DNA from 2 places in the Methylobacterium sp. J-059 genome. Region 1 is predicted to be linked to the other one. Evidence: riboswitches for the same ligand, from Rfam matches in the RefSeq annotation. Region 1 holds a riboswitch; the other holds the start of a gene.
What was found. Region 1 has a riboswitch for thiamine pyrophosphate ahead of thiO (glycine oxidase ThiO). Riboswitches for the same ligand answer to the same signal wherever they lie in the genome.

Region 1 (4,203 bases):
AGGCGGCGCCTGGCATCGGCGATGGCGGCACGATCCGTCCCGCCGCCGAGATGGACGCTCGCGCCGAGGGCCGCGGCAAGCTCGAGATCGCCGCCGACCGAGAGCACGCCGCCGGCCTCGCGGACGCGTTCCGCGATGCGCTCCGCCAGCACCCGGCGCTCGGGCGGTGGCAGATCCCTGTCGCGAAACCAGACCCACCGGCACCCGCCGTCGAGCACGGCGGCGATGGTCTCGCCCAGGGGGCGGGGCCCGTGCCGGTCGGTCACCGCAAGGAGCGGCGACGGCAGGCTACGAGCCGACAAGGCCGAGCTGCGGGCTCGACGGCTCGGCCCGGCCGCGGCGCGGGATTCGGCCGGCGCGGTGGGCATCGCGGCCCGCCTGCACGGCGTTGCGCATCGCGCGCGCCATGCGGACGGGATCGGCGGCCTTCGCCACCGCGGTGTTGATCAGGCAGGCGTCGGCGCCCAACTCCATCGCGATCACCGCGTCGGAGGCCGTGCCAATACCGGCATCCACGATCACCGGTACGCTCGTGCGGCGGCAGATCAACTCGAGGTTGGTCGGATTGGCGATGCCCATGCCGGAGCCGATCAGCGAGCCCATCGGCATCACCGCGGCGCAGCCGATGTCGGCGAGCCGCTGGCAGACGATCGGATCGTCGTTGCAGTAGGGCAGCACGACGAAGCCGTCGTCGACGAGGTGGCGGCAGGCCTCGATCAGCTCGGCGACGTCCGGGTACAGGGTCTCGCGGTCGCCGATCACCTCGACCTTGATCCAGTTGGTGTCGAGCGCCTCGCGGGCCAGCTCGGCGGTCATGATCGCGTCGCGGGCGGTCTCGCAGCCGGCGGTGTTCGGCAGGAAGCGGCGTCCTTTCAGGATCTTCACGGTGTCCGAGCCGTGGCCCTGCAGCGAGACCCGGCGGATCGAGGCGGTGGCGACCTCGGCCCCGGAGGCCGCGACCGCATCGCGCATGATCACCTGCGTCGGGTAGCCCGCGGTGCCGATGAACAGCCGCGAGCCCAGCGTGACGCCGGCGATCACGAAGGGGTCGTCGGCCTCCGGTCGGAGGGGTGTGAGCGTGTCGACCATCCTCTAGCCTCCCTGCATGGCGCGTACGATCTCGATGCGGTCGCCCTCGGAGATCGGTGTGGTGTCCCAGTCGCGGCGGCGGACGACGCGGCCGTTGAGCGCGATGGCGACGCCCTGCGGATCGGTGCTGCCGGTCTCCTCCGCCGCCTGCGCGAACAGGGCGGCGACGTCGGCGGCCTCGATCTCGCGAGCCTGTCCGTTCACCGTCAGCTTCATGCCGACGCCCTCAGCTCGGCGCCCGGCGCGAACCGCGCCAGCGAGAAGTCCTGCGCGACCGCCGGCATCGCGCCCGTCGTGACGAGGGCGGCGATCGCGTCGGCGGTCACCGGGGCGAGCAGGTAGCCGTTGCGATGGTGGCCGGTGGCGACCACAAGGCCGGGGGCGATCTCACCGAGGATCGGCGCGTCGTCGTCCGAGGTCGGGCGGAACCCGCTCCAGACGGCCTCGACCTCCATCTCCTCAATGCCGGGCAGCACCCGGCGCGCGCCTTCGAGCAGGGCATAGAGCCCGCCGGCGGTGACGCCGGGGCGGAAGCCGCAATCCTCGACCGTCGCGCCGACGACGATGTGGCCGTCGCTCTTCGGCGCCATGTGGACCTGCTCGGTCCAGACCATGTGGGAGAGCGTGCCGGTGCGGGCCGTGGTCTTCAGCGCCAGCGACTGTCCCTTCAGCGGGCGCACGGGCAGGGCGAGGCTTTGCGGCAGCAGGCCGCCCTCGCCGCTCCAGGCGCCGGCGGCGAGCACCACGGTCTCGGCCACGACCACGCCGTCGGCGGTGCGCAGGCCCGCGACGCGGCCGCCCGTGCGTTCGAGGGCGACGACCGGGCTGTTCTCGACGAGCGCCACGCCGGCGGCACGGCACGCCTCGACGAGCGCCGCCATCACCCGGCTCGGGTCGACCTGATGATCGAGCGGGCAGAGCACGCCCGCGGTGACCGAGGGGCGGAGGGCCGGCTCGCGGCGACGCACGTCGGCACCCGCGATCCACTCGGCGGCGACGCCCGAGCGGCGCTGCAGGTCGAAGCGGAAGCGCAGGCGCTCGACCTCGTCGCGCCCGATGGCCAGCACCAGCGTCCCGTCCTCGCGGTAGTCGATGTCGAGGCCGGACGCCGCTTCGAGCTCAGCGCTAAACCCCGGCCAGCGCCGGAGCGAATCAAGCGCCAGCGGCAGCAGCGGGTCGGAGCCGGGCTCGTGCTCGGCCGCCGGCGCCAGCATGCCCGTGGCGGCGAGGCTCGCGCCGGAGCCGATGGTCTCCCGCTCGACCACGACGACGGACCGCCCGGCCTGCGCCAGCCGCCAGGCGATCGACAGCCCGATCAGGCCGCCGCCGACGATCGCGACGTCGGCACGCGCCGGCAGCGGGACGGTTGGCCGGGCGCCGCCGCTCGTCCGGCGCGTCCCGATCGGTGATGCTGCGTGACGACCCGAATGACGACCCAAGTGATCCTCCGCGTGCTGTCGCAGAGACCGGGCCTGACGCTTCGTCTGAGAAGCTGGGGCACCCCGTCGTCGAAGACGGCGCCCACGGTCCAATCCCTACGCCGGTGTGAACCGGATCAGGTTCGAAGGATTTCCGCGCCGCGGGCCCTCACGAGCCTGCCAGCGGTTTCTCAGCCCCTTGCCGGGGATCTCCCTGGAACACCGCAGATGTGGTCCCGCCGGCCGCCTCGGTCAACCCCGCGGGCCGATCCCCTCCTGCGGATGCGCGCGATTCGTCGTCGCGCCGAGACGGACCGGAAACCCTGTCGGCAGATGGCCGCGCGGTTCCGTCCGGCGGCGGGCACGCCGCCACGCATCGTTCACCGGCGTCGTGCTCGTCTAAGCGTCCTCGATCGGCGGGGGCGAAGGTAGGCGATGCGGACGATCCTGATGCTCTGCCTCGCGGCCGGCCTCGTCGCGGGGGTGCTCGGAGGCATCGGCAACCGCCTGACCAGCCGCAAGGCCGCGGCCCCACCGGTGCCGACGGTGCAACTGGTTGCGTCCGCGCCGACGGCGATCGCGCTCGGCGCCGACCGCAACGGCCACTTCCTCGCCGACGCGCTGGTCGACGGGCGATCGCTGCGCATGATGGTCGACACCGGGGCCACGACGTGCAGCTTTGCGGAAGAGGATGCCGCCCGCCTCGGCATCGTCGTCGGGCCGCGGGACTTCACGCGCCCGGTGATGACCGCCAACGGGACGATCCGCGTCGCACCGGTGCGGATCGGCACGATCCGGATCGGGCCCGTCACCGTGCGCGACGTCGAGGCCGTGATCGTCCCGAGCGGACGCCTCGGCACGAACCTCCTCGGCATGTCGTTCCTGAAGCGCGTGCGCGACTTCAGCATCGCCGGCGGGACGATGACGCTGCGGGGCTGAGGCCCGCCTCAGCCCTGGCCGCGGTGCGGCTTCGGGCGCGGGCGATAGACCATCATCGGCTCGGCGAACCCGTCGAGCACGTGCTCGCCGAGCGGCACCGGATCGCCCCACAGGAAGTCGACGAAGGGCTTCGACATCAGCAGCGGCTCGCCGAGCGTCTTGTTGAGCCGGGCGATGCGGCTCGCCATGTTCACGTCGCGGCCGATGACCGTGAAGTCGAGGCGCGTGCCCGAGCCGACGTTGCCGTAGGCCGCCTCGCCGTGATGGAGCGCGATGCCGGCCATCATCGGCACTGTGAATTGGTGGAGGGTGTTGGCCTCCTCCAGCGCCGCGAGCGCACTTTGTGCCGCCGTCAGCGCCCCCTTGGCGGCGCCGCCGAGGTCGTCACCCGGCTCGCGGAAGATGGCGAGCAGGCCGTCGCCGAGATACTTCAGCACCTCGCCGCCCTCCCGCTCGATCGGCGGCACGAGACAGTCGAAGAAGATGTTGAGCAGGTCGACCGCCTCTTCCAGCGTCATGTTCGCCGAGATGCGGGTGTAGTCGCGCATGTCGGCGAACAGGATCGCCGAGCGGATGCGCTTCACCTGCCCGCGGCGGATGTCGCCCGACAGGATGGCGCGGTGCGGCTCGTCACCGACGTAGATGCGCAGCACCGTGTCGAGCTGCTTGGTGACGATCCGCATCTCCATCACCGCGGCCAGGGCCGGCATGATGAAGCGCAGGATCGCCACGTCCTCGTCGCGGAATCCGTCCGGGT
Region 2 (4,203 bases), on a different contig from region 1:
AGCGTCGCGTACGGCTCGATCAGCGCGTGGACGAGATGGGCCGCGAAGGCGCCCGGCCCGGCCTCGCCGACGATCGCCGGATACTTCGCGAGCGACTGGACGACGACCCAGAGCCCGTAGAAGTAGGCGAAGTGGACGACACGCCGGTCGGCGAACAAGCGCCAGTCGCGGTCGATCACCCGGCCGACGAACAGGCCCGACAGCAGGAAGAAGTCCGGGATCCGGAACGGCTTCGCGAAGCTCACCACCGTGTGGAGGAAACCCTCACCGTCCATCGCCTCGCCGGTGCCGAGGGTGGAATGCATCATCACCACGAGGAGGATGCAGATGCCCTTGGCGACGTCGACCCAGGCGAGACGCATCGCATCCCCCGGCCCCGCCGTGCCCGCCGCCCCCGCCATCACCGCCTCCGCCCGGTCGCCCCGTCGGCGCAACCCTTGGGCGGGATCCGTAAAGGCCGCCTGAGCCCCGCAGCGCCATCGCGCGGCATGGCGAACGCGGGGTGAATCCGCTCCGGGGCCCGGCGTCAGCTCTTGCGCTTGGCCGAGCGACGGTCCCGCGTCATCCGCGTGGCAGCGTGGAAGTCGTCGGGCTTGGTCCGCACCCAGGCGATGAAGCGCGCGATCTCCGGCTCGGCGCGGAGCGCGCCGACGTCGGCGAGGCGCCGGGCGAGCTCGGCTTCGCTGTGCCGGGCATGGATCGCCGAGTGGCAGACCTGGTGCAGCCGCACGGTGGTGCCGTGGGTGCCGCCCTTCAGCTTCGGCACGAGGTGATGCAGGCTCGAGCGGGCGCGGGGCGGGATCGGGCGCTCGCAGAGCGGGCAGATCACCGGCTCGGGGCTGCGCGCCTGCGTCTCGGGATCGTCCTCGCGCCAGCGCCGCTCGCGTCGCCCCACCGCCTCGCCTCCGTTCGCATCGGGTCCGACCGGCGATATGGGATTGCGGGAAAACCGCGGCGCGGCGTCAAGGCGTCGCTGCGGCGAGCGCCGGGCAGCCCGGCCGGACGCGGTCGCCGAACAAGGTTTCGGCCAGGTGGTCGCGGGTTCCGAGCACCGAGACGTGGTCGCCGGCGACCGCCTCGAAGCGGGCGCTCGCGCCCGCCGCCGTGGCGAGGCGGCGCCCGAGCTTCACCGGCACGACGCCGTCCGCCGTGCCGTGGACGATGAGCACCGGCCCGCCGGCCCGCGCGATGCGCGCATCGGAGCGCCAGGTATCGCGCAGCAGGGTGGTCGGCGCGTAGGGGAAGGCGAGGCGCACGATGCCGGGCAGCGAATCGAACGGCGCCTCGAGGTAGAGCCCGAGATGCGGCACCCGCTCCGCCACGGCGACCGCGACCGCGGCGCCGAGGGAATGACCGTGCAGCAGGATCGGAGCGCCGGGCGCCCGCCGCGCGGCCTCGGCGACGGCCGCGAGCCCGTCGGCGATCAGCCCGTCCTCCGTCGGCGTGCCGGTCGATCCGGGATAGCCGCGATAGGCGATCGCCACCACGCCCCATCCGGCGCCGGACCAGGGCGCGGCGGCGAAGCGGGCGGCCGCGGGCTCGGGGCGCGAGCCGTTGCCGTGGAAGCTGACCACGACGCCGCAGCCGGGGCGCGGCGCCCGCCACAGGGCATGCAGGCGCTCGTCGTCGGCGGTGACGAGCGAGATCGCTTCGGTGCCCGGCGGCACCGGCAGGCGTGCGCGCGGGCCGGCGATGAAGGCGCCCGGGTAGAGCAGGTTGCGCTGGAAGACGGCCAGCGCGGCGATGGGGCCGCCGAAGACGATGGCGGCGGCCGCCAGGACGAGCAGGATGCGCATGGGTCTCCGCCGGGTCTCGCGGGCGGACCCTAACCGTTCCGCGGCGACGCCGGCAGCCGTCCGTCCCGGCATGGTCTGTCGCACGCATTGACAAAGTCCGGCGGCACGCGGAGATTCGAACCATTCCGAGGGGGGCCCCGCAACCGGGGGCTGAGAGTGGACGCGACGTCCTGACCCTTGAACCTGATCCGGCTCGTACCGGCGGAGGGACGGGAACCTGCGGCGCCGATCCCGGCGTCTGCCGCTTCATCGCATCTCCATCGACGCGTGCCGGATCGCCCCAAAGCCGGGAGACCCACTCGATGAACGCGCCCGTCCTGTCCAAAGACGTCAAGGGAAGTCCCGAGACCGTGACCACGGGTCCGGTGACCGGCTCGCGCAAGGTCTACGCGAGCGTGGCCGGCCGGGAGGACATCCGGGTGCCGTTCCGCGAGATCGTGCTGACCGACCCGAACGAGCCGGCGGTGCGGGTCTACGACCCGTCCGGCCCCTACACCGAGACCGACGCCCGCATCGACCTCGCCAAGGGCCTGCTGACCCTGCGCGACCCGTGGATCGCCAAGCGCGACTACGCCGCCGTGCAGCCGCGCATCGTGAAGCCCGAGGACAACGGCTTCGTGCCGGCCGACAAGCTGGTGGCCCCCTGCCCCGCCGAGCGGACGATCCGCAAGGCCGGCCCGGGCCAGATGGTGACGCAGTACGAGTTCGCCCGCGCCGGGATCGTCACCGAGGAGATGATCTACGTCGCAAACCGCGAGAACCTGTGCCGCGAGCAGATGCTCGACCGGGCGCACGCGGCGCTCGCCGACGGCGAGAGCTTCGGCGCCTCGGTGCCGCCGTTCATCACGCCCGAGTTCGTGCGCGACGAGGTCGCCCGCGGCCGGGCGATCATCCCGGCCAACATCAACCACACCGAGCTGGAGCCGATGGCGATCGGCCGGAACTTCCTGGTGAAGATCAACGCCAACATCGGCAACTCGGCCGTCACCTCGTCGGCGGCGGAAGAGGTGGAGAAGCTGGTCTGGTCGATCCGCTGGGGCGCCGACACGGTGATGGACCTGTCGACCGGCCGCAACATCCACAACATCCGCTCGTGGATCATCCGCAACTCGCCGGTGCCGATCGGCACGGTGCCGATCTACCAGGCGCTCGAGAAGGTCGGCGGCGATCCGCTCAAGCTCGACTGGGAGGTGTTCAAGGACACGCTCATCGAGCAGGCCGAGCAGGGCATCGACTACTTCACGATCCATGCCGGCGTGCGCCTCGCCCACGTGCCGCTCACCGCGCGGCGCGTCACCGGCATCGTGTCGCGCGGCGGCTCGATCATGGCGCGCTGGTGCCTGGCCGGGCACCGCGAATCGTTCCTCTACGAGCGCTTCGAGGAGATCTGCGACATCTGCCGCGCCTACGACGTCTCGTTCTCGCTCGGCGACGGCCTCCGCCCCGGCTCGATCGCCGACGCGAACGACGCGGCGCAGTTCGCCGAGCTCGAGACGCTGGGCGAGCTGACCAAGATCGCCTGGAACAAGGGCTGCCAGACGATGATCGAGGGGCCGGGCCACGTGCCGATGCACAAGGTCAAGGTCAACATGGAGAAGCAGCTCGCCGAGTGCGGCGAGGCGCCGTTCTACACCCTCGGCCCGCTGACCACCGACATCGCGCCGGGCTACGACCACATCACCTCCGGCATCGGCGCGGCGATGATCGGCTGGTTCGGCTGCGCGATGCTCTGCTACGTCACGCCCAAGGAGCATCTCGGGCTGCCCAACCGCGACGACGTGAAGACCGGCGTCATCACCTACAGGATCGCCGCCCACGCCGCGGATCTGGCCAAGGGCCACCCGGCGGCGCAGCTGCGCGACGACGCCCTGTCGAAAGCCCGCTTCGACTTCCGGTGGGAGGACCAGTTCAACCTCGGCCTCGACCCGGACACGGCGCGCGCCTACCACGACGAGACCCTGCCCAAGGACGCCCACAAGGTCGCGCATTTCTGCTCGATGTGCGGGCCGAAGTTCTGCTCGATGAAGATCACGCAGGACCTGCGCGCCGAGGTGCTGGCGATGGAGGCCGCCGGCGAGGTGCTCAACACCGCGCCGATCCTCACCAGCGCCGAGCGCGAGGCCGGGATGGCGGAGAAGTCGCGCGAGTTCCTGGCCGAGGGCGGCAAGCTCTACGTCGACGCCGCCGAGTGACGGCGCCACTCCGGGACGCATGACCGAGCGCTCCGCCCCCGCCCGCCGACAGGCGCGCGGGGGCGGATCGCTTCCGAGGCCTCGCATCCGCTCGACCGGGCCCCGGGGACGCGGCGCATGCCGGGGCGAACCGTTAAAATTCGATCCGCGTCGTTGCCTGATTCTTCAGGATGATCCCGCTCAGTCGGGTACCGGGGCGGAGTCTTAAGATACGA

Region 2: linked by a shared signal. The riboswitch ahead of thiC (phosphomethylpyrimidine synthase ThiC) and the one ahead of thiO (glycine oxidase ThiO) in region 1 are both predicted to bind thiamine pyrophosphate.

The regions. Positions count from the first base shown of each region.
Region 1 covers NZ_JAKSYA010000150.1:37,933-42,135, reverse strand. The annotation lists gene MKK55_RS22090 (thiamine phosphate synthase) at 1-266, opposite strand, end outside; gene MKK55_RS22085 (thiazole synthase) at 289-1,089, opposite strand; gene thiS (sulfur carrier protein ThiS) at 1,093-1,305, opposite strand; gene thiO (glycine oxidase ThiO) at 1,302-2,528, opposite strand; TPP riboswitch at 2,604-2,732, opposite strand; gene MKK55_RS22070 (TIGR02281 family clan AA aspartic protease) at 2,943-3,446, shown strand; gene MKK55_RS22065 (adenylate/guanylate cyclase domain-containing protein) at 3,455-4,203, opposite strand, start outside.
Region 2 covers NZ_JAKSYA010000186.1:15,791-19,993, reverse strand. The annotation lists gene MKK55_RS28555 (acyltransferase family protein) at 1-401, opposite strand, end outside; gene MKK55_RS28550 (HNH endonuclease) at 527-895, opposite strand; gene MKK55_RS28545 (alpha/beta hydrolase) at 963-1,796, opposite strand; TPP riboswitch at 1,915-2,023, shown strand; gene thiC (phosphomethylpyrimidine synthase ThiC) at 2,099-3,988, shown strand.